Regions from separate parts of the Paenibacillus sp. CECT 9249 genome, predicted to be linked through region 1. Evidence: riboswitches for the same ligand, from Rfam matches in the RefSeq annotation. Region 1 holds a riboswitch; each other region holds the start of a gene.
What was found. A riboswitch is a leader RNA that binds a small molecule or an ion and turns the genes downstream of it on or off. The one in region 1 is predicted to bind cyclic di-AMP.
Positions count from the first base shown of each region.

Region 2: another riboswitch for cyclic di-AMP. It lies ahead of LQ229_RS21345 (C40 family peptidase); the one in region 1 lies ahead of LQ229_RS25050 (KamA family radical SAM protein).
Region 3: another riboswitch for cyclic di-AMP. It lies ahead of LQ229_RS22395 (3D domain-containing protein); the one in region 1 lies ahead of LQ229_RS25050 (KamA family radical SAM protein).
Region 4: another riboswitch for cyclic di-AMP. It lies ahead of LQ229_RS16375 (hypothetical protein); the one in region 1 lies ahead of LQ229_RS25050 (KamA family radical SAM protein).

Region 1 is NZ_CAKKLI010000065.1:2,058-9,432, forward strand. Features, by position in the region: gene LQ229_RS25045 (SOS response-associated peptidase) at 1-542, shown strand, start outside; gene LQ229_RS25050 (KamA family radical SAM protein) at 626-1,804, opposite strand; cyclic di-AMP (ydaO/yuaA leader) riboswitch at 2,001-2,145, opposite strand; gene LQ229_RS25055 (sigma-70 family RNA polymerase sigma factor) at 2,327-2,908, shown strand; gene LQ229_RS25060 (DUF4367 domain-containing protein) at 2,901-3,740, shown strand; gene LQ229_RS25065 (hypothetical protein) at 3,801-4,253, opposite strand; gene LQ229_RS25070 (nucleoside hydrolase) at 4,688-5,635, opposite strand; gene LQ229_RS25075 (nucleoside hydrolase) at 5,639-6,604, opposite strand; gene LQ229_RS25080 (nucleoside hydrolase) at 6,666-7,375, opposite strand, start outside.
Region 2 is NZ_CAKKLI010000042.1:367-7,741, forward strand. Features, by position in the region: gene LQ229_RS21335 (hypothetical protein) at 1-317, opposite strand, end outside; gene LQ229_RS21340 (AraC family transcriptional regulator) at 600-2,936, shown strand; gene LQ229_RS21345 (C40 family peptidase) at 3,051-3,557, opposite strand; cyclic di-AMP (ydaO/yuaA leader) riboswitch at 3,562-3,699, opposite strand; gene LQ229_RS21350 (hypothetical protein) at 3,941-4,762, opposite strand; gene LQ229_RS21355 (M1 family metallopeptidase) at 4,776-6,761, opposite strand; gene LQ229_RS21360 (YwhD family protein) at 6,935-7,375, shown strand, end outside.
Region 3 is NZ_CAKKLI010000047.1:7,597-14,971, forward strand. Features, by position in the region: gene LQ229_RS22370 (tRNA1(Val) (adenine(37)-N6)-methyltransferase) at 1-92, shown strand, start outside; gene rsmI (16S rRNA (cytidine(1402)-2'-O)-methyltransferase) at 100-993, shown strand; gene LQ229_RS22380 (AbrB/MazE/SpoVT family DNA-binding domain-containing protein) at 1,154-1,408, opposite strand; gene LQ229_RS22385 (HD domain-containing protein) at 1,726-2,985, shown strand; gene LQ229_RS22390 (TatD family hydrolase) at 3,052-3,819, shown strand; cyclic di-AMP (ydaO/yuaA leader) riboswitch at 4,002-4,199, shown strand; gene LQ229_RS22395 (3D domain-containing protein) at 4,541-5,617, shown strand; gene rnmV (ribonuclease M5) at 5,719-6,264, shown strand; gene rsmA (16S rRNA (adenine(1518)-N(6)/adenine(1519)-N(6))-dimethyltransferase RsmA) at 6,330-7,202, shown strand; gene yabG (sporulation peptidase YabG) at 7,277-7,375, shown strand, end outside.
Region 4 is NZ_CAKKLI010000023.1:17,472-24,846, reverse strand. Features, by position in the region: gene kdpB (potassium-transporting ATPase subunit KdpB) at 1-11, opposite strand, end outside; gene kdpA (potassium-transporting ATPase subunit KdpA) at 37-1,707, opposite strand; gene kdpF (K(+)-transporting ATPase subunit F) at 1,740-1,817, opposite strand; gene LQ229_RS16380 (hypothetical protein) at 1,817-1,924, opposite strand; gene LQ229_RS16375 (hypothetical protein) at 1,906-2,247, opposite strand; cyclic di-AMP (ydaO/yuaA leader) riboswitch at 2,366-2,545, opposite strand; gene LQ229_RS16370 (ATP-binding protein) at 2,814-4,340, shown strand; gene LQ229_RS16365 (response regulator) at 4,357-5,055, shown strand; gene LQ229_RS16360 (YbaK/EbsC family protein) at 5,235-5,681, shown strand; gene LQ229_RS16355 (ABC transporter ATP-binding protein) at 5,767-6,474, opposite strand; gene LQ229_RS16350 (FtsX-like permease family protein) at 6,497-7,375, opposite strand, start outside.

The DNA.
Region 1 (7,375 bases):
GCAAAAACAACCGCCTCGGCGGGTTGAAATGGGGGCTGATTCCCGAATGGTCGAAAGAAGAGAAATTGAAATTTCCGACTTTCAACGCCCGTGCCGAGACGATTGCGGATAAAGCGGCGTTTCGAACGCCATTTCGCCGCAAACGATGCATCATTCCCGCGGATTCGTTCTATGAGTGGAAAGCGACCGATACGGGGAAACAGCCGATGCGGATTATGCTGAAAAATAAAGCGATTTTCGCGCTGGCCGGCCTGTACGACACATGGACGCGGGAAGACGGCACGAAAATCAGCACATGCACGGTCGTTACAACGACGCCGAATCGATTGATGTCCGATATTCATGACCGGATGCCCGTTATTTTACGGCCGGAAGACGAGAAAATATGGCTGAACCGGGCCATTCAGGATCCGGCCGATCTTCAGCCGCTGCTTGTCCCTTATCCGGAGGAAGAGATGACGGCCTATCCCGTTTCTCCCCTAGTTGGCAGCGTTAAGAACGATTCCGAAGAATGCGTGCGCGTCTGGAATCCTGGGCCATAAACGCAATAAAGCCTCCGTTTCCGCCATACGCGTGCAACGGAGGCTTATTCTATTTAGCGGCCGATTTGCCCGTTTACGTTCGTTTAAACGGCATTTTTCCCCGTCCGCTTCTGCGGCATATCGGGAAGCTTATTCACCGAAACGACTTTATCCGTCTTTTTCTTCGGCTTCGTCCAATACCGCTCGCTTCCCGGCAAATCGTCGAACCAAGCCGCGTCTTCCGGACAATCCAATATCATAAATTTCCCGTATTGTCCGTCCCGCGACTGGTGATACTTCAAATAGGCCTTGCCGTCCTCGATCGCCAATATTTCGATTTTGCCCGACGTATGGCTCATCGATAAGCGAACGCGCTTGCCGAGACCCGACGTTCTCGCCTTGGCTTCTTCGACGATCCGGTATACGCGCTCAAGCGGCAAGACGAAATCGCGGTTTCCGGCCACCGGACGATTGATAAAGAAATAATACGGGGTTACGCCGGCCCATGACAATTTGTCAAGCAGTTCTCCCAGAACGACCGGGTCGTCGTTAATGCCGCGAAGAACCGGCGTTTGATTGACGACGATCGCGCCCGCGTTATGCAGCGCTTCGAATCCCTTCCGCGCTTCCGGCGTAATTTCGCGCGGATGGTTAATATGAGCCATCACGTAAATCCGCTGATCGGAAGTCGAATGCTCGCGGATCGTCTCGAGCAGTTCCTCGTCCTCATAGATGCGCATCGGGTTGAACACCGGTATTTTGGACCCGAGCCGAATGATTTTGACATGATCGATTTCCCGGAGCCGCTGTAAAATCATTTTCAGCTTGGCCGTAGCCAAAATGAGGCTGTCGCCCCCGGTTAACAGCACATTGTTAATTTCCGGATGCTTCGCAATGTAGTCCAATCCCGGTTCGACGTCAGACATCGCCTCTTTGACGTCATTGCGAAACAACCGTTTACGGAAGCAATACCGGCAATATGCGCCGCATACTTCCGATACGATCAGAAGAGCCGTCGTGTCGTACTTGTGCTGACAGCCTGGCACGACGTAATTCGTATCCTCGTCCGAGGCATCCCAACGTCCGTATTCCTGCAGTTCCCCTTCATTGGGAATGACCAACTTCTTGATCGGGTCGTTCGGATCGCTCCAATCGATTAAATTCAAGTAATAATCGTTCACTCGAAAAACGAATTTATCCGTTATTTGCTTTAGCCGTTCCCTTTCCTTCTCCGGTATTTGAGTAATTTTGTCAATATCGATAATGTACTTCGGTTGCGGCATTTCTAATTCCTCCCGTATTCAAATTTTGAATGTGCTGCATGATTTGATAAGACTGGCTTCGATCCCCTCCCCCAATGCACAAATAAAAAAGACCCCAACAATGCGCAAGGATAATCCTGCGCCGTTCAGGGCCAAAAAAAAACGCAAAATGACCCCGACAAAATGAGGGTCAAAGAAGTTGTGCTATTAGATTTGGAATTTGACCCATCCAACGCTGACGAGGTTAGCTGACGGACTCGGGAAAGATGGTTCCCTACGTTTGCATGGCAAACGACTCGCCCCCATTGATTGGTTCCCCCGCTTTTCAACATTGCATATTGAAAATTAAGCGTATACTTATTGTAGCGGATCGCATATGTTATGTCAACAAATCGCCTCCAATATATGTCGTTTTTTCCATCCCCCACTTTTTTTAACACGTAACTTCTTTACAGTTTTAACCTGCTGGGCTACGATATGAATAGCTAAAAAGCAATCATACTTCCCTTTTCCGCTTCATCACCTGCTAAGGAGAGAATACAATTGACGGACCAATGGTTCAGCTTGTTCCGCAATAACATTCATTCGTTGGACGACCAAACGCAGCGAATGTTGTTTCAACTGTTCCGGGAACTTGTATATCGCGACATTTACTTTATGCTTAACGATCATTCGCTAACGGAAGATGTGATTCAAGATTCTTTTATTAAAGCGATGCAGAGCGGCAGCAAAATACGCGAAGATTCGAACATTAGAGCATGGCTGAAAAAAGTCGCGAGAAATTCGGCTTACGATTTAATAAGAAAAAATAAAAAATATCATCATATTTCCGACCCTGAACTCGTCAATACTATAGAAGAGTTTTCAAGCGAAAACGAATTGTCTTCTCAGGTCGACCATGCGGTCGAAACGCTTATTCGCAACGAAACCTTGTACGCCACGTTAAGCGAGCTTAAATACGAGTACAAAATCGTCCTCTTCCTGCATTATATTGTGGGCATGCCCTATCGCGAAATCGAACAGGAGCTTGGCATTTCCCATAGCGTATTAACGCAGCGTATGGCGAGAGCCCGCAAAAAACTGGCGGACAAATTTCAGAAAAAATGGGTGAGGAATTATGAGTAACGACAGAGAAACGTTGCAAACATCCGATGAACAACGTATCGCCGACATGGTTAAACAATATCATGCCAGCATAGAAATTCCAGACGGAGAGCAGGCTTGGTTGCAAATGCGCTCTACATTGCAGGCGGCAAGAAAGCGGCGGCGGGTATTCCGCGTCTCGGCGATCGGGGCGGCAATCGCTTGTTTCTCCATACTAATCGGGCTTTCCTTCGGCGCCATGAATCAAACCTATGCGTTCTCCGGCTTCTCGACCATCTTCAAAAAAGTTCAGAACGGGTTCGTAAGCATTATGTTCGACACTAGCCCGGCGCACAAAAACGGAGCCAAGACCGCTCCGCCGCCGGATTACGACTTGAATACCGGCAAGCCGTATGCGGATCAAAGCGGCGCACAAGGCAATCAACCGGATCATAGCTATGCGGGCAACGCGGTCACGCCGGAAACGTCAAGCTTTGAAACAGCAGGAAAAAAAGTAAATTTCGCCATGCTCGTTCCCACGTATACGCCGGATGGACTGACGCTTGAATCCGTTAATATTTATCGCGATGCCGACGGTGCCTATCGCAGTATGGATGCGATATATTCCTACGACGGAGAACAAAGGTTGCTGTTAATTCAGCAAAAAATCGAACAAGGCGGCGAAGCGTCGGTTAGCATCAATCAAGCGTCCGGCGAAATTAAAGACGTGAATATTCACGGCAATCAGGCAGTGCTCGTCTTGTACGCCGGCGGAGGAGCGAATTTGGAATGGATCGCGGGCGACACGAGAATCACGCTAACCGGTTCATTGGATGAGCAAGAACTGATGAAGTTCGCCAGATCGTTGCAATGAGTTAGATAAGGGGCCATGTCCACATGGAAATCGTGGGCGGCCCCTTCCGTTTAAATGCGATTAATTGACAAGGATCGAACCGGTGTATTTAACCCCTTGCTCGGTTGTGTCCCCTTTTTTGGCCCAGTGAGTCGATTTGATGCGGTAATAATACCCGGTAGACAGTTCCCTCGATTCCGACCCGTATACGGTCGATCTGTTGGTTGCGGTAGACGTGCTTGTGGAGCCTACATCGACCCAAGTGGAACCTGTCCATCTCTGCACAAGCGTTGATACGCCTACTGTATCTACCGTCTGCTTGGCGGTCGTTCTGCCGCTTACGACCACTTTTCCGTCCCCATCATTCGACAGTGTGGCGCTGCCTGAATCCAAATACTTATGGTTCGGGTCGAAGACGCCGAAAGGTTGAACAAGGCCCGCTTCGATCGGCGGAGGAGGCGTTTTGGCGCCTTCAACGGACGAGCCTTCGGCATTCGCAAGCCGGACCGGGAGAAGCGCCAACAAAATAAGCAAAACTGCCGTTCCTCCTGCAAAACTTCTCTTGAACTTCGCTTTGATCGACCTTTTCTCCATGTAAAATTCCTCACTTTCCATATTTATGTATGACTACATAAATAATAACGTTTCAAAATGGAAAAAGTTGACGATTTTTATCGAAATTTTTATAAATTTTTCGTTAACAGATAAAGATTTGCCGCGTCCTATATGTAGAGCAAAAATAAAGGGGAGGAATGCTATGGGCATAGAGCAACTGCGAGCCGTTGCGATCGTCGTATCAAGTGTGGTTGTTGTTTGCACCGTCGTCGTCATATCGATGATCAATGTCGGGAAAATGAAAGCATGGGATAAACGATGACAATACAAAAACCCGTCCGAAAGGCAAAAGATGATTTCGCCCTTGAACGGGATTGTCTGCTTGCAATTATAAGTACAAGCCTCTACTCTAATTAAACGATGCGTTTCAGGAAGTGCTGCAAAAACCGATCCGCATCCACTTCCAGACAAACGTCCATATTCGGTTCTTGTTCCGCTCTGGCGCGCAAGTCGCCCACCGTTCTGCCGATGGAATAAATCCCTTCCGTATCGACTTGCACATGAATCGGCTTCGTCTTGACGAAAGTCGGATCGATGACGACGCCGACGGCCAGCGGATCGTGAAGCGCGCAACCGAGAATGCCGGGATAGAAGCTCGTATAAGAATCCATGTAATAGTCCGTAATATCGGCCATAAAGCGGCTTAGCTTCGTATTTTTCTCCCGCCAATTCGCAAGCTCCGCACGCGGAAGAAGCGTCTTCATCGTTACGTCCAACCCGACGAGCGTAATCGGCACGCCGGAACGGAACAGAAATTCCGCCGCTTCCGGATCGGCATATATATTCGCTTCCGCATGCGGCGTTACGTTGCCGGGCACGGTTACCGCGCCGCCCATAATAACGACCCGCTTCAATAAATGAACGATTTCCGGATCTTTCATAATCGCGAGCGCCATATTGGTCATCGTGCCGACCGCAATGACGGTCACTTCATGCGGACGTTTCCGCGCCTGTTCCACAATAAACTCGGCAGCATGCATATCGAGCGCCGCCCCCTTAGGTTCCGACAGCTCGGCGTCTCCCAAACCGTTATGCCCGTGAACGGACACGGTCTTCCCTTTGAGCGGCGGGCGGAATAACGGCTCGGCCGCTCCGGGAATAACCGGAATATCATCCCGGTCCAGTTGTTCGAGCACTTGCAGCGAATTGCGGGACGCTTCCTCCACCGTCACATTGCCGAAGCATGTCGTCAAGCCGAGCAGTTCCAGCTCGGGGGAACGAACAGCGTATGCGATCGCCATCGCGTCGTCGATTCCGGTATCCACATCTAGAATGATCGGCTGTTTCGTCGCTTCTTTCATTGCTTAAGCCCCTCCTTTGCCGGAACATAATACTTCGATGAACTGTTCAATAAATCGTTCCTCGTCCACCTGCACGCATACCGACGCATTGCTGCGGTCCGTCGGCCGGCGCAAATCCGCCAATGTCGCTCCCTCGCTGACCTTGCCCTTCGTCTCCACCGTAATATAATGATCTTCCGTTTCGACCAAGTTTGGATCGAGCGCGACGGCGACCGCGAGCGGATCGTGCAGCGCCGTTCCGTACAGCCCGTCCGAGCTGTCGTAAGCGTTAAACCGGAATTTCAGCACATGCTCGGCGAATGCCTCCAGATCGGCCAATTGCGAAGGCATGCGCCGTTTCAATTCCTCCAGATGCTTCTCTTTGAAAATCGCCTTCATCGTCACGTCCAAACCGACCATCGTAATCGGCATGCCGGATTGGAATACGCGATGCGCCGCTTCCGGGTCGCCGTGGATGTTCGCCTCCGCCACCGTCGTCACATTGCCCGGGGCGCGCAGCGCGCCGCCCATCAGGACGAGCCGGTCGACTTTGGTTGCGATGGCAGGGTCCTTCGCGAGCGCGAGGGCCAAATTCGTCAATCGGCCGACGAATACCAAGGTGAGTTCATGCGGACGCTCGTTGACCTTCCGCACGATAAAATCGGCGGCATGCTCCTCGAGCGGCTGCAGCTTCGGTTCGGGCAAACGGTCGTAGTTGCCGAGTCCGTTCTCCCCATGATAGGCCGTTACGGTGCCGCCCCATTCCCGCATCAGCGGCTTTGCCGCGCCCTGAGCGACAGGGATATCGCCTGCGCCGGATAATTCCACGACTTTCAGCGTATTGACCGTCGCTTGCTCGACGGCGACATTGCCGCAAACCGTCGTAATTCCTTCGATGACCGCGGCGGGGGATTTCAAAGCGTATAAAATGGCCAGTGCGTCGTCCACGCCTGTATCTACGTCCAGCAACAACCGTTTTTGATTTTGCAAATGGACGCACCTCCTTCAAGATTTGCTAAATTTATAACCGTCCAAAGGATGCGGATCCGAATTAGCCGTAATATTTGCAGGCATCGATAATCATCGACCAAAATTTCTCGCGGTCCAGCGTAAGGGCCACATTGACGTTCGGCTCTTTCTTCGTTACGCCGTGAATATCGACCAAAGTCATGCCGTACGCATACTCGCCTTTCGTCTCAACGTCCACATGCAGCTTCTTGCATTCGAATACGGACGGATCGATGCAATATGCGACGCAGCAAGCGTCATGTACCGGCGGGTCCTCAAAGCCGAATACGTCGCGGTACGTTTGGCGGAAAAAGACGAGCAGTTCGCCGATAAATCCGGCCACCGGGTTGTCGATCGCCGCAATCCGGTCGCTGACGTCTTGCGTCGCGAGAGCCTGATGCGTCAGATCGAGTCCCATCATCGTAATCGGCACGCCGGATTCGAATACGACCTTCGCCGCTTCGGCGTCGACGAAGATGTTGAACTCCGCGGCAGGCGTCCAGTTGCCGAACGTGCCGCCGCCCATAATGACAATTTCCTGTATCTTCGGCAATATCGCCGGCTCGCGGCGCATCGCCATTGCAATATTCGTCAGCGGACCGGTCGGAACGAGCGTAATGTCGCCGTCCGATTCGAGCAATTTGCGTATAATGAGATCCACCGCATGCTCGTTGACCGGTGCTATCGTTGGCAGCGGGAGCTCCGGGCCGTCCATGCCCGAATCGCCATGAATATCCGGCGCCGTTTCGCGAA
Region 2 (7,375 bases), on a different contig from region 1:
CCGTTTATCATTTCATTCGTCAACAAGGCAAACAAAATCGGAAGCGGGAAAATGAAAAGCAAGTTTAACGTACTAAGAATGAACGTATTTTTGAATGCGACCCAGAAGCTCGGATCGTTCAGAAACATGCGAAAGTATTTCAGCCCCACCCACTCGGCGCCGAACATCGACCCGCCCGGCACATATTTGCGGAAAGCCAGAATGTTTCCCAAGATCGGCCCGTACCGGAACACGACAAAGTATGCGGCCGGAAGCAGCAGCAAAATATAATAGTGATAGTTTCGTTTCAAATATGCTTTCATGCTGGCGCTGTTCACTTTCAAATCCTCCTTCGTGTAATGTGACTCTATAATAAACGCGCTTTGCCGCGTTTCACCACGTGCAATTCCGGTTCCGTGTCACGTTTTTCTACTTATCTGAGTTTCCGCGGATTTGCCGGTCATGTCATGAAATTCTATCAAGTCACATCTTTCCACATAAGTACGGATGGAATAATGTAACACCTTGACTAGACAGGGCGCTTTGCTTACTCTGACTTTACAAGTAACGGTCGGCCGCTTTCCGGTGGGAGGCCGAAGGCATGGAGTGAGAAACCAGCGGTGAAGACATTCATTTCCAACCTCATAAGAGTCGGGTTTCGCAGCATTTTAGCGCGATTTATCATATTGTTCGTATCGATTTCCTTACTGATACAAACGATCAATTTTTTAACCTATAACGTCTATTTGCATTATGTAGAATCCGAACTCGAACGCAACTATGACCGCTCTTTGTCCAATGTGGCCGTTTCGTTGAACAAATTGTTCGAGGGCATTTACCAGTCCAATTTTTTGCTGTCCCTCGATTCCAGCGTAATGAAGGTATTCTCGGCCGATTTCAGCATCGACGAATTGCCCAAATATGCCGACATCAGTCAGAGCGTTCGGTCGCTTGCCCGCGTCAAGTATGGAAACGCCTCCATAGACAGCGCCTATATTTTGAAACGGGACAATCAATTGATCATCAGCAACGAAGGGACCTATGAGGAATCTTACTTTTACGGGAATGTATATCCGATGGAGAAATATCCGATCGAATATTGGCAGCAATACAGCGCGAATCACGATTTATTTCAAATTTTGCCGCCTTCGCGAATTACCGGATCCAATCGCAATCAGAACAAGACGATTCTTCCCGTCGTGCAGTCGAAAATTGCCGAATACGCTTCCGATAACCTGTATGTTATCCACTTAAATGCCCAATATATGACCGATCTGCTGCGCGATTACCGGCTGACGCCCGGCAGCATGATTTTCATTGCCGACCGCAATCGGAATATGCTGGCATCAACGGAAGCCAATTTTACAAACGACGGCGAACTGCAGCAATTTTTGCAGGCTGCGTTGAGCGAACCTGCCGATAAGTTCAAAGGAACTTATAAAGGGAAAAAAATGAGAGTGATTAAATATACGGCCGATTTTTTCTATAACAAAGTGGATATGATCGCGAGCATTCCGGAGGAAGATATTCTCGACAGTCTCAAAAACATCGAAAATTTGCGGTATACGGTGGAAGGATTGACGTTTTTGCTGTCGCTCATCCTGTCCATACTGTTCAGCATCAATTTGTATTCGCCGATTCAGAAGCTTGTCCGTACGTTAAGGGGATCGCAAACGCAGGAAGCCGCTTCGCACGACGGCAATGAGTTTCATTATTTGGACCGCGAAATCAACCGCATGATGAGCAATGTCCATTCGTTGAACGAGGCGCTGTCGTATACGCTTCCGCTGGCGAACGAACGCTTTTTCGTGAAAATGCTGAAAAATAATTATCCGTACGACGACGAGAGCATCGGGGCTTTTTTGAAAAACAGCAATTTTACGTTTGAGAACGATCATTTTATGATTGCCCTGATTCAAATTCATTTCCGCAAGCCGTTTTACGATACGTTTACGGAGCGTTTCCAGAACGAAGCGTCGCAAAAAATAGTAACAGTGATGAAAACGTTCATGCCGCCGCAGTGTCCCGGCTATTTCCTGGAGATTGATTCGCATTTGTTCTGCCTGCTGATTAATTTGCCCGCCCAATCGGACCGAACGGCGTATGAGGAGTATTGCGAAGAAATGGTGGGACTGTTCAAAAACGACGAGCACCTCTTGCGCATCTGTGCCGGCATTGGGGGGATTCGCCAAGGGTATAAGGGGATGCAGGAGTCTTACATCGAAGCGATGAAAGCGTTATGGCGCGTATCGCCGTTCGACGGCAAGCGGGTGTACGCGTATACGGGGAGCGATCAAGTACCCGCTCGCTATTTGCTGAGCAAGCATGACGAGAATAAACTGTTTAATTTGCTCATGTCGGGGAAACAAGAGGATGTATACGAGCTGTTGAAGCGGGTGATCGATGCGAATATCGGGCAAGGCATCCCCGATTCGATGATTAGGGAATTGTATATGCATTTCTATATTGTCGGGCTGCAGGTGCTGAAGCAGAAAGACCGGTCGCTGGACGATTCCGTCAGCAAGGAATATGTAAGCTTCATTATGTCGGGAGAATCGTTATCGGTAGACGAAATTACGCAATATATCTTTTCTTTCTTTGAAAATATTATGTTCGTATGCAGCAACGCGCAGCAGAAATTCGATGTTACCGCGTTTAAAAAATTTATAGACGAGCATTATAGCGAGGATATTCATCTGGAATATTTGGCGCAAAAGTACAACACTTCCGCCAAATATATGTCGCGCCTGTTGAAGAACGAGCTTGGCATCGGATTCCAGGAATATCTTCAACAGCTTCGCATCGGCAAAGCGAAGGAACTGCTGCGGCATTCGGACAAGCCGATCGCGCAAATATGGGAGGAAGTGGGGTTCAACAACCGAAATACGTTTATCCGGGCCTTCAAAAATCAAGAAGGGATTACGCCCAGCGATTACCGGAAAAATATACGCGCATAATGTTGGGCATAGATCAAGCCCGTCCATTCGATGCAAGAACGGACGGGCTTATTTCATGCATATAATAAAGCCCGCCGGGCTTGTCCGAAGGACTTCCGCAGCGGGCCTCATTTATTATTCTACTTCCACATCGTCATGATCCGAAGATTCATCCGGCTCAATGGCAATATCTTCATAAAGCTCCGTATTTAATACTCGTTTCGCTCCGACATAGCGTTTCTCATAATAGGAATCGCTCATACTGGAGAGGGTAATTCCTTTCTTGGTAGAGGCATGGGCGAATTTGCCTTCCCCGACGTAAATGCCGACATGGGAAATGCCTTTCCCGCTCGTATTGAAGAATACGAGATCTCCGGCTTGCAATTCGTCTTTCGCAACTTTCTGGCCGATAGAATGTTGGGATTTGGACGTACGCGGCAATTCGATGTCGAATTGTTTGAAAATATACGTCGTAAATCCGGAGCAATCGAAACCGCTTGTCGTCGTGCCGCCGCTTTTGTACTTTGTGCCGATGACGTCACCGATTGCCTGGTCGAGCTTGGAGTCCGCGAAAACGCTACCAACTTGCACGGTAAACAGAAGAGCGAGACCCGCTACTGCGCTGATGATTTTCTTCTTCAAAACAAAATACTCCTTCCAATGCCGACGAGGTTAGCTCAAGGGTTCGGTAGAAGGTTCCCTATGATCACTCTGCAACGAGATCAATTCACCCGAAATGGTTCCCCCGTTTCCCGGTGCGATAGGAATTGGGCAATATTATGTAAGCACCAAAAATATAATAGTTACAAAATTGATTACAAAGTTATTACAAAATCTTCACGAATTTCATTGTAACAGATGAAATCGACTTTTTCAAACCTTTTTTTCGCGCAGATTTGATAACGATTTGTCCAATGTGGTAAAAAAACCGTTACAGCTTGCGAATCGATATTTCCGGACATGAAAAAAACCTCTGCTTTCGCGGTACGAAAGCGAGAGGTTTGCGAATAAGTATGGGAGGGATGTTACCATTCTCGTGTTTTGCCATGCCAAATGTGATATTGCGAGGCCGTTTGCCATATTTTAAAAATAGGGCGGAACAGATGATACGATTGTTGCAAGATGAGCGCAACGAGACCCGTCCAAATCATGGCCGCTGCCGTAAACAGGCTTCCCACGACGAGAGCGACGCCAAGCAGAGTGAGCGCGACGCCCATGACCGGGATGATAGAGCGGATCGACAGCCATAACGAGAGCAGAATTCCTCTGCCGCCGATTTTGCCGAATTGCATGAAGAGAGACATTTGATGAATGAGGAGCGCGAAGGCGCCCCAAGCGAGCAAGTACGGAACTCCTTTATAGATCATCGATTGATAGGCAACTTCCTCCGCCAGCAGGCGAAGGATCCGGGGGACGATCCATACGGCCGGGACCAGCGCGACGATCGTTTCCAACCAGTAGAAGATCAGGATCGGCTTCCATGCTTTTCGGATCCCTCTGAAGAAGAGCGGTCCCGCCTCGTCCGACCGGTGGTGAATAGAGTAGAGAAGGCCCGCGTTAATGAAAGGCGACATCAACATGCGGATCGCGAACATGCCGGCAAGCATCCAAATATAATAGTCGGCGAGATCGGTTTTGATCAGTTGAAATTGTCCTTCCATCATGAACAGATGCACGCTCAGCTCCGTCGGAGCCGGATTAGGGTATCTCGCCAGCAGCGGGCTGACGATCGATTCTATGAAACGGTACAGGAAAAATCCCCATAACAATTGGTACAAAAATAAAATGATGACGATATAGAAATGGTCTTTAACCGTTTTCCATCCCTCTTTGATATATTGCTTCATCGGCCAACCCACCTCACCACGCGAGCGCGTTCAACAGGCTCTCGATTATTTTCACAACGCTCAAATTCCACCGCGTTCGAACCGGTTCTTCGACATGCGCCTTCATATAATTGTTAATATGTTTATTCTCGAGCACGATCGTATGCTGCGGATCGATCATCACCCATTCCAGCGGCGAAGTATGGGTAAGCTTATATTGTACCGTTGTCGTTTGCCCGTCCCAATTTTTGCGAACCGTTTTCCCGTCTTGAAATTGGAAGACGATCGGCACCGGATGGTAATCGCCGCCGCGTTTGCGAATGACGACGAACGATTCGGATTGGCGGACGCCGTCTACCTCGATCGTTCTCGAGTCGATCCGTTCGACGGCGAAGTCGGCCATTAGACCGCCGTATACGTATTGGTTGAAATAGTCCGTCCATTTTTTCTTCGTCACTTGTTCTACGACCCTCTGGAAATCGGCCGTTGTCGGATGCTTGAATCTCCATTTGTTAAAGTAGGTGCGCATAATTTTATTCATTGTCTTCGTCCCGACCTGGCGTTCGATGCCGATCAAGACAAGCTTCGCTCTGGTATAGACGTTTTCCGCATAATGGCTATGGTTGTTGAATTGCCAAGCCAGCTGCGGCAGAGGCGCCGGATCGGTCATATAGCTTGCCTGGATCGGCAAGTTGGGCACGATGCCGTACTCCGCTTCCATGACGCGGTCTTCCGCATACGATGTAAAGCCTTCGTCGAGCCACGCCTCCTCGAATTCATTGCTGGCAATCATGCCGTAGAAATATTGATGCCCGATCTCATGCACGACCGTCCGCTCGAGCAAATCGTATCCGGGATTGCCGCTCTCGGCTCCGAACGCGGTAACCAGCGTCGGGTATTCCATCCCCCCCGCGCCGTTCCCGTCCTTGGGCGGGACGACGATCGAGAGCGTGGAGTACGGATATTGGCCAAACCATTCGCTGTACCTCGTCAACGACGCTTTGGCGGCGTGAAAATACCGCTCTTTCAAATCTTTATGCAGCGGATCCAAATACAATTTAATGCGTACGCCAGGCACGTTCGGCGCGGAGAATGGTTCCTCGGCATATATGAAATCGGGAGAAGCGGCCCAAGCGAAGTCATGCACATCGTCGGCGTAATATTGATACGTCTTCGTGCCGTTTCGAACGACCGCTTCGCCTGTCGGGAAGCCGGTTGCCGCAACGATATAGGATGACGGGACCTGAATGTTGACGCTATAGATGCCGAAATTGGAGTAAAACTCGGAATTTCCGTGATATTGATGCAAATTCCACCCTTCGGCCGTTCGTCCTCTCATGCCGGCCGTTTCGTAAGCGGATAGTTTCGGAAACCATTGGCCCGCCATGACAAAATCGCCTGCGGCTCCCATTCGGGCGAATACTTGGGGCAATTTCACCGTGAACTTCATTTTCAACGTTACCGTCTCGTCCGGCTTGATCGGCTGGGGAAGGCGAATTTTCATCAAAGTGCGGTCATGCGCGTTGTTATCGTCGGGCTGAACGAACGAAGCCCTCTGCATGAGGGAGGCGCCTTCGGTCGTAAGCACATCGGTTACTTCCATGGAGCCGTATCCGCCTTCCTTCATCGTATCGTTCCTGAGCCTGCCTCCGGATTCCCGCATAAACGTCGTGTTCATCGATTCGAACGCGTTCGGATAGAGGTGGAAATACAGCTCCTCCACTTCGTTTTTGCCGGGATTCGTCCAAGATACCGTTTGCTCCCCGAACAATGATTTGGTCGGACCGGAATCGTCCAATCGCACATTGATATGGTACTCGACCAAACGATCGCTGAGCACTTCCGATTTCGGCGATTGAATCGTTTGCGGTTCAACGTAACCATGGTTCTGGCGTCCCTCCGGCCCGAACGAAGTGATCGAAGGATCGGATTTGCTGTAGATCATCCACAGGACGAATACGGCGGCTATCGTGATGGAGAGAGAGATGAGCACAATTCGTTTGGTATGGCGTGAAGTCATACACTTTTACCTCCCGTTGACAAGCTTCTACAGCATGTATATGTTTGCATTTTCGAGATTATTAGCTAAAATGAAATTAAATCTAAGGCCATGCTCCGGCACCGGATCGATGCGCTGCGGCGGGGATTTCCGGGCCGCATGGTTTGACTGGAATTTCAGGAGGACTTTGAATGATGAATAATGGGGAACAGAAAGAGAAGAAGATGTTCGCTTTAAATATTGTCGGTACGAAAAAACATAAAGGCTTCGGCGCCGGTTCGATCGATTTGAATAACGTCTCGCCGGTCATTATCGATCGGGGAGAGGCATACGTCGATGTCGGCGCGTTGCATGCCAAGAGCAAGGTAGAGAAGGGCATCAAATTCCTGACGGACCGGAGCGAAGTGCCGAACGGCCGGAAGTGCTGGGTCGTGTGGGTGGCCGTCGACCATACGGAAGAGGGAGCGTATTACGCCGGGGCTACGGCCTGCGAAATGCTGGTTGACGAGGAGGCGCGCCGCGGGTGGAAAATTCTCGCCGATCATGTCAACAAGCTGGACTACGCGTTGAAACGCCGCTTCATCTTCGAAGGCTTGGACGACAGCGAGAAAGCGGCGCTGCGCCAATTGCTCATG
Region 3 (7,375 bases), on a different contig from region 1:
TTCGGTTATTGCCTCCGCTCATTGTATATAATGAAAGAAACGAATATTGCGAAGAACTGATGCAAGTCTATTACGGAGCCAGAGAGGGATAGATGAACGATGACGGTTGATATTCAACGAAGTTTTCAGTCTCAGTCGGGAGACCGGCAGACCGGGACGCTATATCTGGTCGCGACGCCGATCGGCAATTTGGAGGATATGACTTATCGCGCCGTACGCACGCTGCGGGAAGCCGACATTATCGCCGCCGAGGATACGCGCCAAACGCGGAAGCTGCTCGCTCACTTCCAAATTTCCGCCAAATTGTTCAGCTATCATGAGCATAACAAGCATGCGAGCGGTCCTGAAATCATTCGCTATATAATAGAAGGAAAAAATATTGCGCTCGTCAGCGACGCCGGTCTGCCGGCGATTTCCGACCCCGGCGCCGACCTGGTGCAACTGGCCCTCGCCGAACGCATTCCCGTCGTCCCGGTACCCGGCGCGAACGCGGCGCTGTCGGCGCTAATCGCCTCGGGGCTTGCCACCGACCGGTTTACGTTTATCGGGTTTTTGCCGCGCGACAACAAGGGCATCGAGAATGCGCTGCGTTCGCTGCGCTCGGCCGAGGGAACGCTCATTTTCTACGAATCCCCTCATCGTACGGCCAAAACGTTGAAGCATATGCTGGACATTTTGGGCAACCGCCGAATCGTGCTCGCGCGCGAATTAACGAAGAAATTCGAGGAATGGGCGCGGGGAACGATCGAGCAATGTCTGGCGTGGTTGGAGGAGCATCCTCCGCAAGGCGAGTACTGCCTTGTCGTGGAGGCGGGGACGTCGGAGGAAGAGGAACGGGATGCCATATGGTGGCAAGCGCTCTCGATCGAAGAGCATGTCGGGCATTACGAGGCGCGAAACGGAGGCAACCGGAAAGAAGCGATGAAACAGGCGGCGTCCGACCGGAATGTCTCGAAGCGGGATGTGTATAACGCTTTGCTCCGTCAGGAGTAAGGTAGTAAAGAGTCGGGCGGGATGGGATCCACGGATGGTTTATCCACAGGTTAGGAAAAAAAATACCCCTCGCGGCCGGGTTCAAAGCCGAGAAAGGTACCAAGGAGATATAAAAAGGTTAGAATTAACATGTGTATAAATCTATTATATACTATTTTACTTAGTTTGTCACAGGTGTTGGTATTTCAGAAATACATTCGTGACAAACAATTTTTCCTTTAAAGTATGTAACGTTTTCCGCGTTGCCGCAAAAGATGCAAGCAGGCTCGTATTTCTTGAGCATTATGCGCTCGCCGTCTACGTATATTTCCAAGGCGTCCTTCTCGCCAATGCCAAGCGTGCGGCGAAGTTCGATCGGAATAACGACCCGACCTAATTCGTCGACTTTTCTTACGATTCCTGTGGATTTCATCATAGTAAATCCTTTCTCCTCTCAAAAATGTGATGCTTCGACATATTTCGACATCTTTCTAGCTTTTTTTATGATAATAATAGTACCAAGCTTTCCCAAATAAGTCAACCTGTAAAATTAGCGGCAAGCGTACTAATTTATGGTTTCTACATGATAATTCATAGAATTTTAAAATTTCCAAGCAGGAAAAACCGCTTGTAAATTGGAAAACTAGCGATGACATAATTCGACAAAGATCTTTGTTTTTTAGTTTGTAGATTCGACATGAACGTTTCGACATAGACATGAAAACGAAAAATAAGAAATGAGAGGTGGTTATTATGCATCAGGCGCTTGCAGAGGAAAAAGTATTCAAGGACCCGGTTCATCAATATATTCACGTGCAAGACCAGACGATTTGGGATTTGATCAATACGCGCGAATTTCAACGTTTGCGCCGCATTCGCCAGCTTGGAACGTCTTATTTGACATTTCATGGAGCCGAGCATAGCAGGTTCTCCCATTCGCTCGGGGTGTACGAAATTACGCGCCGCATCATCTCCCAATTCGAACGCAGGGACGACGCCGATTGGCCGCAAGAGGAGAGGATGCTTGCGCTATGCGCCGCCTTGCTGCATGACCTCGGTCATGGGCCCTTTTCCCATTCGATCGAAGAAGCGTTCCGCATGCATCACGAAGATTGGACATGCCGCATTATAATGGAAGATTCTGAAATCAACGCCGTGCTCAGCCGGATTGCGCCCGACTTTCCCGAGCGAGTCGCCGCCGTCATTCGCAAGACGTACGAGAAGCCGATCGTCGTGAATCTCGTATCCAGCCCGCTCGATGCCGACCGGATGGATTATTTGCTGCGCGACGCCCATTTTACGGGCGTAAACTACGGAACGTTCGACATGGATCGCATTTTGCGTCTGCTTCGCCCGCACCAGGGACGAATCGTGGTGAAAGAAAGCGGCATGCATGCGGTGGAGGATTATTTTATGTCGAGATACCAAATGTATTGGCAGGTCTATTTTCACCCGGTGACGAGAAGCTCCGAGATCATTCTTAGACAAATTTTTCGCAGAGCGAAGGAACTGTTCGACAGCGGACACCGGTTTCGGTTCATGATCGAACCGCTGCCGGCTTTGTTTAAAGGCGAAATATCGATGAAACAATATGTACAATTGGATGAGGCGTTGGTTCAAACCGTATTTATGCAATGGATCCAAGACGAAGACGAAATATTGTCGGATTTATGCCGCCGCTTCATAGAGCGCAAATTGTACAAATATAGCGTGATTCCGGCGTTAGACCGGATGCTGGAGGAGGAGCTTCGCGACCAGTTCCGGCAGGCGGGTTTGCATCCCGATTACGATTTGGAGGTCGATTATCCGACGGACGAGGCGATGACGGCCCGTATATGGCTGCTTGACCGGCACGGCCACGTCAAGGATATTGCCGAAGTGTCCGATATTATTCGTTCGATCGGAGGCATACATAAAGGAAAATACCGCCTGTATTATCCGGACCATAAACTGAAAGCGGCGATGCATCGTTTTCGTCCCGACATCGCCAAGCTGTTTGAGTTGAACGAATGATATGATATATAGGAAGAGAAACGACAACGAGTATCGAATTCGACAAATGTACAGGAGGACAAAGAGATGCTATTCGACACACATACTCATTTGGATGCGGCGCAATTTGACGAAGATCGCGAAGAAGTGATCGCGCGCGCTTTGGAGCAAGGCGTTAGCCGGATGATTAATATCGGATTTAACCGGGAAACGATTCCGACGACGATGGAGCTTGCGGAGAAATACGATTTTATTTATGCGGCCGTAGGCTGGCATCCGCAAGACGCCGTTACGATGCGGCCGGAAGATTTGGACTGGATCGCGGAGCTGTGCCGCCACGACAAAGTGGTGGCGATCGGCGAAATCGGCCTGGATTATTACTGGGATACGTCTCCGCAAGACGTTCAGCAGAGCGTGTTTCGACAACAGATCGGCCTCGCTCGCAATTTACAGATGCCGATCGTGATCCATAATCGAGACGCCCATGCGGATGTGGTTCGCATTTTGCGGGAAGAACATGCCGAAGAAGTCGGCGGCGTCATGCATTGTTTTTCCGGAAGCTGGGAAATTGCTAAACAATGTCTCGATCTCGGTTTCTATATTTCGTTTGGCGGACCAATTACTTACAAAAATGCCAAGCAGCCAAAAGAGGTGCTTTCGCAAGTTCCGCTCGACCGATTATTGATCGAAACAGACTCCCCTTATCTTACACCTCATCCATTTCGTGGAATACGAAATGAGACCGGTTATGTACGTCTGGTGGCGGAGGCGGCAGCTGCGTTAAAGGGGTTGGAATTAGAAGAATTATCCAAAATTACGTTCCAAAATGCGTTAAATTGTTTTCGATTTGACTGAAAAACGCTGAAAAAGGCATGAAAAAGCGATTTATAAAGCAAAATTAAAGGATTTGTTAAAGAAAAGGGCCGTTTATTACAATTTTTTAATCTATTTTTCAGAAATACGTGGTAAAAGTCGGCTTTACAATCATCGCGGTTACAGAGTATGATTCAAATCAGAGTTTGATATCATATTTCTTCAAACCAGTCTCGCTGAGTCTCCGAACGGAGAACGGGGGAACCGAATGACGCGAACGATTGCGATCGCATCATTGATTTCTTCCAAGGGTCTAGGGGTGAATTTTGCGCCATTTCGCCATGAGCGGAATAGGCTCGAATAGGGCGACTCTCACGTCCGAATCCGACAGCTAACCTCGTAAGCGTGCAGAGAGAGGTAACCTCGTGCGTCCAATGCCTAATTTACATGTCGATACCGGAAGCCACGAAAGAGGTCCCTCTTACGTTGGCTTTCTTTTTCGTTTTCGAATAAAGACGTCCAAGACGTCATAGGCATAGAAAACGGGAGGTGAGGACTTACCTGGCACACTGGTGAGGACACAGGAAACGCAGCACCTAGAGTTCATGGCAAGCGATGTTTTCAATGCGGATCCTGTGAAAAATCTGTTATAGTCGCGTCTCAATGAATCATGCGAAACACTTAGGCGGCGGGACTATGAAGGAGGACCGAAGAAGTGGGCAATTTCCAACTAGAGGAGACCCATGGAAGACGATCATCCAGCATGTCTTTCGCGTGGCGATGGATGCATGAAAACTTGCAATTGGTCATACTACTCGCTATCGTTTCTCTTGCTTTATCTTTCATGTTGATGGTGCTCTTGAACGTAACGGCTAAGAAAGAAATCGCTTTAGTCGTGAATGGACAACACCGACAGGTCGAAACAACACACAGAACTTTGCAGCACCTGCTGGATGAACAAGCTATCTTGGTCGGCGCGCACGATTACATCTCGGCGTCCCCTTTATCGGAGATAAAGGACGGCGACATGATTCGAATCGATCATGCGGTACCCGTGCATGTGACCGCCGATGGGCAGACGAAGACGGTGTATACGACCGCATCTACCGTTCAGGACGTAATCAAGGCAAATCAAATTACTATATCCGAGCATGACAAAGTTTTCCCTTCTCCGGACACCGCGATCAACGGCGACATGGATATTAAAATCGTGCGGGTGGAGAAAAAACTGGAAGAACGGCAGTTGACCGTTCCGTTCCAAATTGTCACAAAAGAAGACCCTACCTTGGCGGCCGGTAAAGAAAAGCTGGTGCAGAAAGGCCAGGAAGGCGTCGTGATTCAAAAAATTGAAAATATATTTCAAGACGGAAAGCTGGTTTCTTCCGTCATGGTCGACAAAACGGTTCAGAACGAAACGAAGGACAAAATCGTAGCGGTCGGCACGAAGAAAGAAACGCCGCAAGTAACCGTGTTGTCGGCGAAATCGCCTGATATGGCGACAACAACCAAAAACGATGTTACGTTCTCCTACAAGAAGGTTTTGAAAAACGTTAGCTTAACGGCCTATTCCGCGGAAGAAGACGGCATCGGCACCAAGACGGCGTCGGGGACTCGCGTAACCGAAGGGCGTACGATCGCGGTCGATACGAAAGTCATTCCGATGGGATGGTGGGTATACATCGAAGGCATCGGCTTCCGCCGGGCGGAAGACAAGGGAGGCGCCATCAAAGGCAATAAGATCGACGTGTATATCGATAGCTTGAAAGAAGCGAAGCGTTTCGGCCGCAAGAAAGGCCATACCGTATACGTCATCGGGCCCAATAAGCCGGAAGCGAGCTAATCGCGCGGAGCACTGGCATTTATTCGATAAATATGTTGTAATGCTAAGAAGAGGGATTCACCTCTTCTTTTTTAATGCACGAAAGGATGTTACCCTGGTTTATGATAAAAGAAATCATTGTCGTCGAAGGCAAAGACGATACGGCCGCGATTAAGCGGGCGGTGGACGCAGATACGATCGAGACGGGCGGATCGGCGATTGATGAAGCCGTTTTGCGGCGGATCGCGCTCGCGCAAGAGCGCCGGGGCGTGATCGTATTTACCGATCCGGATCACGCCGGAGAACGGATCCGCAAAATCATATCCGCCCGCATACCGGGCTGCAAGCACGCCTTCTTGAAGCTGTCCGATGCGACCCGGGAAGGGGATATCGGCGTCGAGAACGCTTCGCCTGAGGCGATTCGCGCGGCGCTGGACAGCGTGCGCAGCGAGGTTGAGGCGGCTGGAAGTCAGATCGATTGGGAAGACTTAATGGAAGCGGGCCTCATCATCCATCCGCAGTCCGCAAAGCGCAGGAAAGCGATGGGGGAACTGCTGGGCATCGGTTATTGCAACGGCAAGCAATTTTACAAGCGCTGCGCCGCGTTTCAAATTAGCCGCGAGGAGTTTGCGGCGGCGCTGCGGCAAATCGAGAATGAAGGGCTGTAACGAGGATGAATCGACCGAATGCGGCGGGACGCGCCGATCACGATAGTAGAAACAGAGAAACGAATATGGACATCGCCACGCCGAATCGAACGAAAGACATTATTCAGCGGCATGGCTTCTCGTTCAAGAAAAGCTTAGGGCAAAATTTTCTGGTCGACCGCAACATTTTGGATAAAATTGTGCAGGCTGCTTGCCTGGATCAAACGAAGGGCGCATTGGAGATCGGTCCCGGCATCGGCGCCTTGACGGAGAAACTGGCGCAAACGGCGGGCAAGGTGACGGCCGTGGAGATCGATTCCCGCCTGATCCCCATCTTGCGGGAAGTGCTGGCGCCGTATCCGAATACGGAAGTGGTGCACGGCGATGTGCTGAAGGTCGATTTGCGCGCATTGTTCGCGGAACGCTTCGCCGGTATCGGTAAAGTGAGCGTCGTCGCCAACCTGCCTTACTACGTGACGACGCCGATTATTATGAAGCTGCTGGAAGAGCGCCTGCCGCTCGAGCATATCGTCGTCATGATTCAGAAGGAAGTCGCCGAGCGGATGGCGGCGGAGCCGGGCGGTAAGGAATACGGCAGCCTTAGCGTCGCCGTACAGTATTATTGCGAGCCTGAGCTTGTTTGTACGGTGCCTCATACCGTATTTATTCCGCAGCCTAATGTGGAATCGGCGGTCATTCGCCTGAAGGTGCGGGAAGAGCCGCCGGTCCAAACGAAGAGCGAACCGCTCTTCTTCGAGGTCGTGCAGGCATCGTTCGCACAGCGCAGGAAAACGATCGCCAACAACTTGAAAGCGCGTTTTTTCGATAAAGAGAATCGGGAGGAACTTATGCCGATCCTGCAGCGTGCGGGCATCGATCCGGCGCGCCGCGGCGAAACGCTAAGTCTCGAGGAATTCGCCCGCCTAAGCGACGAATTGTACGTTTATGGCGCGAGATGACCGGGTTCTCATCGCAAAAATAGACACCAATCCCTCTTCATGCCCATACGATAGACGAAGAGGTGATTTTGCATATGAAGCTAGGAGACCTGGTCGTACGGAAGTCTTACGGCGGAGATGTCATGTTCCGCATTGCAGCGATGCGCGCGGATCAAGCGATTATTAAAGGAACG
Region 4 (7,375 bases), on a different contig from region 1:
TTGGTTTGCATCTTAAGAACCTCCATTAAATCAAACTTATGGCTTCAATGTTAACTGTTCCGCAATCGGACCGAGTACGAGACTTGGAAAGAACGTCAACGCACCAACGATCAGCACAGCGGCCAAAAATACTACGGCGAACAAACCTGTGTCTGTCCGGAAGGTGCCTGTTGTTTCCGGCGCCGGCTTCTTGGCGGCAAGCGAAGCGGCTACTGCAAGCAAGGCGACAATGGAGAAGAAACGGCCCACGTACATCACGATTCCTGTCGTAATGTTCCAGAACAACGTATTATCGCCCAACCCTTCATACCCGGAACCGTTGTTGGCCGCAGACGAGGTATATTCATACATCGCTTGCGTTAAGCCGTGAAAGCCCGGATTGGAGATGGTATCGGGATAGCTGAACAGCGCGACAGCTGTTGGAACCAGAATTAGAAAAGGCGAAACCAACATCGTGACGGCAATCAGCTTCATTTCCTTGCCTTCCAGTTTTTTACCCAGAAATTCCGGTGTACGACCTACCATCAAGCCCGATAGAAACACACCGATCATGGCGTACATCAGTACGTTCATAAAGCCGGCCCCGACACCGCCGAATGCGGTATTCAGCATCATGTTGGCGATGGCGATCATACCGCCAATTGGCGTTAACGTATCATGCATCGTGTTCACCGCCCCCGTTTCCGAGGCTGTGGTGACGACGGAGTATAACGATGACTGCGCCAGACCGAATCGGACTTCCTTGCCTTCCATGCTCCCTTGATTATGCTGAATACCGAGCGCGTTCAAAGCAGGGTTGCCGGCATTCTCGGCTGTCAGCGAAACGCCTAGCAAAACAATAAAAAGCGTGGCCATGGAAACAAACAGCACTCGTCCTTGCTTGGCATTCCCAACCATCTTCCCGTATGCAAACGGCAGGGATGTCGTAAGCAGCATCATCAGCAAGATTTGGATCAGATTGCTGATCGCATTGGGATTTTCAAACGGGTGGGCCGAGTTGACGCCCATAAATCCCCCGCCGTTATTCCCAAGCTCTTTAATCGACAAGAACGAACCCATCGGGCCCCTGGCAATCGTTTGTTCTCCGCCCTGAAGCGTTTGAGCGACCGCCGCGGGTTCCAGCGTTTGCGGAACCCCCTGCGCAATTAGAATGAATGCCGTGACAAAGGCAATCGGCAGCAAAACCCGCGTAATGGCGCGAGTCATATCGACGAAAAAGTTGCCTAGCGGCTTGCCCGCCAGCCCGCGCATAAAAGCGAACACCGCGGCAAGCGCAGTGGCCGGAGCCGTAAACATCATAAAAACGATGGCAATCATTTGCGACAAATACGATAATCCGCTCTCACCGCTGTAGTGCTGCAAATTCGTGTTGGTCATAAAACTGATCGCCGTATTGAACGCAAGACTTGGGTCCATATTGGCAATGCCGGCCGGATTCAACGGCAAATACGCCTGTGTTCGGAACACGAGATAAACGAGCAAGATCATGACGGTATTGCTGACCACTAATGTCGCGGCGTATTTCCGCCAGGTTTGATTCTCTTGGCGAATGCCTCCGATGGCATAAATCAATTTTTCCAATGGACCGTAAAATCGATCGAGTCCTGACTGGTTATAATCAAAAGCTTTGGCCATATATAGTCCGGTGGGCCGAGCCAGCAGCAGCACCGGCAATAATGTAACAACAATGGCAATGATTCCGGCCATATCACGATACTCCTTCCTAAAAACAAGCGGATTTAGAATTTCTCCGGTTTAACCAAAGCGTAAACCAGATAGACAAACATGAAGATTGCGACGATCCCCAGCGCCCACATCATGCTTCCCCACGTCCTTCCTCGACAACCTTGCCTGCCCAACCGGCAAGGCCAATCATGGATGCGGCCAGTGCAGCCGCCAAGGCAATCATTCCGATATCCAGCATACATTCATGCCTCCTTTTTCAGACTTTACGATTTCTCGTTTTGTCGTCCAGAGACGGCATATTTGAATGTACCTGCAACACCAATTCAAGCTTTGTTCAAACAGGTAAACCTTCCTGATTGGCATCTCGGGTATCATCGGTGCGCGACTTTCTTTTGCATTCACCATTAGAATATGCTTGACTCCGATTTCCTCCAGAACTTGCTTTTCGGTTTTATTGTTCGTCAATGCAGCATATGGCATTTCTTTCATCGCCAACGTCCGCAAAAATGCTTGGCCGCCTTCCGTCGGCGCTGAAACGAGAAAATAATCGTCTTGAATCATCACGCGTGTCCCTCCTGTCCATAAACGGGGAGGCAACAAAAAAGAAGCTGACGAAAAGAGGTCGCTTTTCATCAACTTCCAAGACACAGCGAATAAACCGTGTCTGGTTTTGATAAATGTTGCCTCTCCTATGTCGCTTACGAGGTTAGCTGACGGATTCGGGCGGTGAGAGTCGCCCTACCTGCCAACGAGTCGAATCTCGGTGGCAGGATTCACCCCGCGCGAATGCTCGCTCTCACACAAGCTTCCGCAATTGGTTCCCCCGTTTGCCTGAAAGGCAATTCAGCGAATAAAACGGTGAATCATTGAATTCATGAATCGTATGTTACGCCGAATGCAAAAAATTGTAAAGCCATGCACGGCGGGTATTGGTGTAAATTTTATTGTCTAATTGCAATTGAATGCTTCATCGCTCGGGATCTTCCTTTTCCTCCCTTTTACTCTTGTTTTCTTTCATTTTCAAGATTTTTACGGAACTTTTACCCCCGGATAACGTTTCTTTTACGCTTTATTTACAGTACGCTTATGGTAAAAGTGATTCATCATTGATATGGGAGGCACAGACCATGACAAAGTCCCTTTCAAAATTCGACTGGCATCCTTACATCATTTCCGTACTGCTTATCGCCGGGATGACGATCCTGTTAAAGCCATTTGGTATCGCGTTTGAAACGACCAATATTGCACTGATCTTCTTACTCCCCGTTCTTTTGAATGCCGCAGTTTGGGGACTGCGGCCGGCATTCTTTGCAGCCTTGCTCGGCTTGTTGTCCTTTGATTTCTTTTTTGTGCCGCCGGTAATCAGTTTCACGGTCGCAGATTTAAGGTATTTGATATCCTTTGCCGTTTATTTGGCGGTCGCGGTTATAACAGCCAGTTTGGCAGCGCGGCTTAAACAACAAGTGCTTTATTCCAAGCAAAAAGAAAAGCAAACCGCTACGCTCTATGCGCTCAGTAAACAGATCGGTTCTGCCGTCGATATGCCATCATTGCTGGACCGTTTTACCCGGCAGCTATCTGAAACCCTGAAAATGGACGTCACGATCTATCTGGTTGAAAACAACAATGAGCTTACGCTCGCCCGTCGTTCCAGCCCATTTGCCCATCATGTGCAGGAACAAGCCGAGCTTGCTCTTGCTAAACGCGTTTACAAACAAGGTAAGCCATTGGAAAAAGGAATCTCCCATACGGGCGGACTCATCGGGCACTTTATCCCTCTTCAGATCGAGGAACACCGATTCGGAGTTATGGTTCTTATTTCCCAGCGCGAGAGAAGCGAAACCTTACCGGAACAAGCCTTGTTGTTTGAAGCGGTTGGCGGACTGGCGGCCAGTGCGGTCGCACGCGTCAAGTTCGAGGAAGAGGCAAAACTGGCTCATCTGACCGCCGAATCCGAGCGGCTTCGCATCGCCATTCTGAATTCCGTCTCGCATGAGCTCCGTACTCCGCTCGCAGCCATTATCGGTTCGGCAACGGGGCTGATCGATGGCGAGAAACTGTTTACCGCCGAGCAACGAATGGAACTTCTTGTCACCATTCGGGATGGCGCGCTTCGTATGAATCGGTTGGTTTTGAATTTGCTGGGTATGGCCCGGCTCGAAGGCGGCATGCTTACATTACGGAAAAATGAATGCGAAATGGAGGAAATCATCGGCTCGACTTTAATGCAGTTGAAAGGCTACCAGGAGCATCGCACGATTCGCCTTGACCTGCCCGATGAGATCCCCATCGTTCTTGGCGATGAAGCTCTGCTCGAGCAAATGCTAATCAATGTGCTCAGCAATGCGATCAAATATAGCCCAGATCATAGTGAGATCGTCTTGTCTGTCAAGGTAGACAGCGAATTCGCCCAACTATCTGTTGCCGATCAAGGAATCGGGCTGAAGGAAGATGAATTGGAACGCATTTTTGAAAAGTTTTACCGTTCCGAACAAACCGGGCAGCTCACGGGAACGGGCTTGGGGCTGGCCATCAGCAAAGGGATCGCGGAATTGCATGGGGGAACCATCTCCGCAAAGCCTAACGAGCCAAAAGGAGCGATCATAACAATATCCCTTCCGCTTGACCAAGATAACCAATATGCCACCAATTAATAGGAGGACGTGACGAATGATGAACCATGAACATAACATTCGAATTCTTGTTGTGGAAGACGACTCCCAGATACGGAAATTGCTCAAAGTGACGCTGCAAGCTCATAAATACACCGTATATGAAGCGTCAACCGGGGAAGAGGGAATAGAGCAAGCTTCTCTTGACGCTCCGGATCTCATGATACTCGACTTGGGATTGCCGGATCAATCCGGCCTGGTTGTACTAAGGCGAATTCGGGAATGGTCCAATTTGCCTGTAATCGTCCTTACTGCAATTGACCGGGAGGCGGATAAAATCATTGCGCTGGATAACGGGGCTGACGATTATGTGACCAAACCATTCGGGATGGGAGAGCTTGTGGCGCGGATTCGCGTAGCGCTTCGACACTCGGCCGGGTCCCAAGAAGAGCCCGTCCTGCACCATGGAGAACTGATGATCAATGTTGCGCAAAGAAGTGTGGAATTGAAGGGAGAACCGATCAAGCTATCTCCGACGGAGTTTGATTTGTTGAAAATTCTAGCCTTTAATGCTGGAAGAGTCATTACGAAAAGCCAATTGTTGAAACAAGTTTGGAACGAACACGACGATTCCAATCGGCATTATTTGCGCATATACATCGGGCACTTGAGGAAGAAGCTTGAAGACAATCCTGCGGAACCAAAATACATTGTAACAGAACCCGGCGTTGGATATCGCTTTCTCGCCGCTGAATGACCGCGAACGTTTTCGAATGTTGTATAGGGCAAGCTTAACTTTCAAACTGACACAATCAGAGATGGAACAAGCGAATGAATGTGTTACTATCCTGAACAATTCAGGCATGCCGTGTTTGAGGAATGTTTCGCTTCCGTCTAAAGGGTATGTTAAAATATACCAAGTGGAGGTGTGTTGGTATGGAACACTTAAAGGAAATTTTGAAGAAATGTAAATATTCGTACGAGTTGATGAAACATGAAAGGGCAATTCTTTCGGCACAAGACGGTGCAGACTATTTTGGAATCGAAATTGGACAAACAGCCCCGACATTAATCATAAATACCGATAAAGGATTCTTTGCGGTCGTTGTGTCTGGGAGTCGCGGGAAAGTCAATTTTGATGAATTAGCCGAAATATTGGAGTGTAGTGAAGTTAAATTAGCATCAGGCAAAGAAGTTAAGAAAGCAACAGGATTTGAAGTAGGTAGCATTCCTTTAATTGGTCTAAACTTACCTTTCGTTATAGATAAAAACCTGTACCATTACCCATTCATTTATGGAGGTACTGGCGAGCGAACGTACACACTAAAAATACAACCTCAAGCATTGGAAGAATTAAATCACGTTGAAGCGGTTCTTCTTTAATCATCTGAAAATGCTGCCCGTTCCTGAATGCAGCATCATCTAGGAACGGGCAGCATTAATTAGCATTACTAAACACGCTCATGGCTTATCTTCCGCCCGTTTCTTCCACCCTGTCGCGCTCAACAGAATCGGTTAGTCTTCCGTCTTTCATACGGATGACACGATCTGTTGCTGATGCAACTATCGGGTCATGCGTGACGATAACGATGGTCACTTGCTTATCTGCATTGATCTTGCGCAGCAGAGTTACGATCGCTTCCGATGTCACAGTATCCAAAGCTCCGGTAGGCTCATCAGCCCAGATGACGCGAGGATTATGGACAATAACGCGGGCAATTGCAACCCGCTGGGCTTGTCCTCCGGACAGTTCATGCGGCATGGCCTTCAACTTATCCGATAGCATGACATCTTCGAGTGCCGCCTTAGCAGCTTTGTGGGCAACTGACCTCTGAGCGCCCTGACTGATAAGCGGCAATGCCACGTTATCAATGACATTCAACACAGGAATCAGATTGTATTGCTGATAGACAAAACCCATCGACGTCAGCCTGAGCGCGGAGACATCTTTTTCGCTCATTTGGTGTATCGCTTGCTTGTCGAACCAAATCTCGCCACTGTCGGCCGGCTCAATACCCGACAGCGTATAAAGCAACGTGGACTTGCCACAACCGGATGGCCCCATAATGCTTACCATCTCGCCCCTATGGATGTGTAAATCCACCCCTGATAATGCGACCGTTTGTGGAGTCGCTGCCATGCCGTAGTTCTTATGAACAGCTTTGGCTACAATCATGATCTAGAAACCTCCTCCCATGTTACTCTGTCCGACTGATCTGTAAACGTCTTAATCCGGCTGTGCTGAATCGGTTGAACAACCAGATGAAGATCAGCAATCCGATGACGAGACCGGCCACGTTCAGATAAGGGAACGAAAACTCAACACCCATCCACGCCAGACGCATCAGCATCTCCGAACCGAGCCTTCCAACCACAATACCGCTAATCAACCCAACGATCCCAATCAGACAACCCTCTACGATAAAAATCTGTCTCAACGACTTGTGACTTACCCCCATCTGCCATAACATAACCATATGCGGAGCCCGCTCCTGTACCGAGCGAATCTGAATCACATACATGCCGAGCAAGGCCATAAGCATCATGAATGACATAATGTAAGAGAACAGCGTGAATTCGGCTTTCACAATCGTCGTAATGATTTTCAGTTCCTCACCAGGCGTACTCACCGTAACACCAGCTGTTTTTGTAAAATGATACTTCAGCGTCTTTATAGGATCTGCCGCCGTCACATCTGTATCAGTAAGCTGCAATAGCGCATAGCCTTTGGGCTCTCCAGGGTGCTTATAAGCGCCGTTTGCACTATATTTATTGTAAAGTTCGTTAGAAACTATAAATACCCTGCCATTTAAGGGGTTAGCGTCACCAATGGCAAATGTTCCCGCTATCGTGACCACTTCCTCTCCAATCAGGTTCTCCTCCTTGCCTCCGCCTTTCAGTAAGCGAAGCGGAATCTGATCGCCTGCCTGGTATGTACCTTCCAATTTATCATCCACGAGAACGACAGACGCTTGATTCTTCATGGCCTGAAATACTTCTGCATCGCTCTGAAATTGCGGCGCGCGGGAGGTGAGCGGTAATTGGTAACCTTCCCCTAGCCACTTTCCCCACACAAC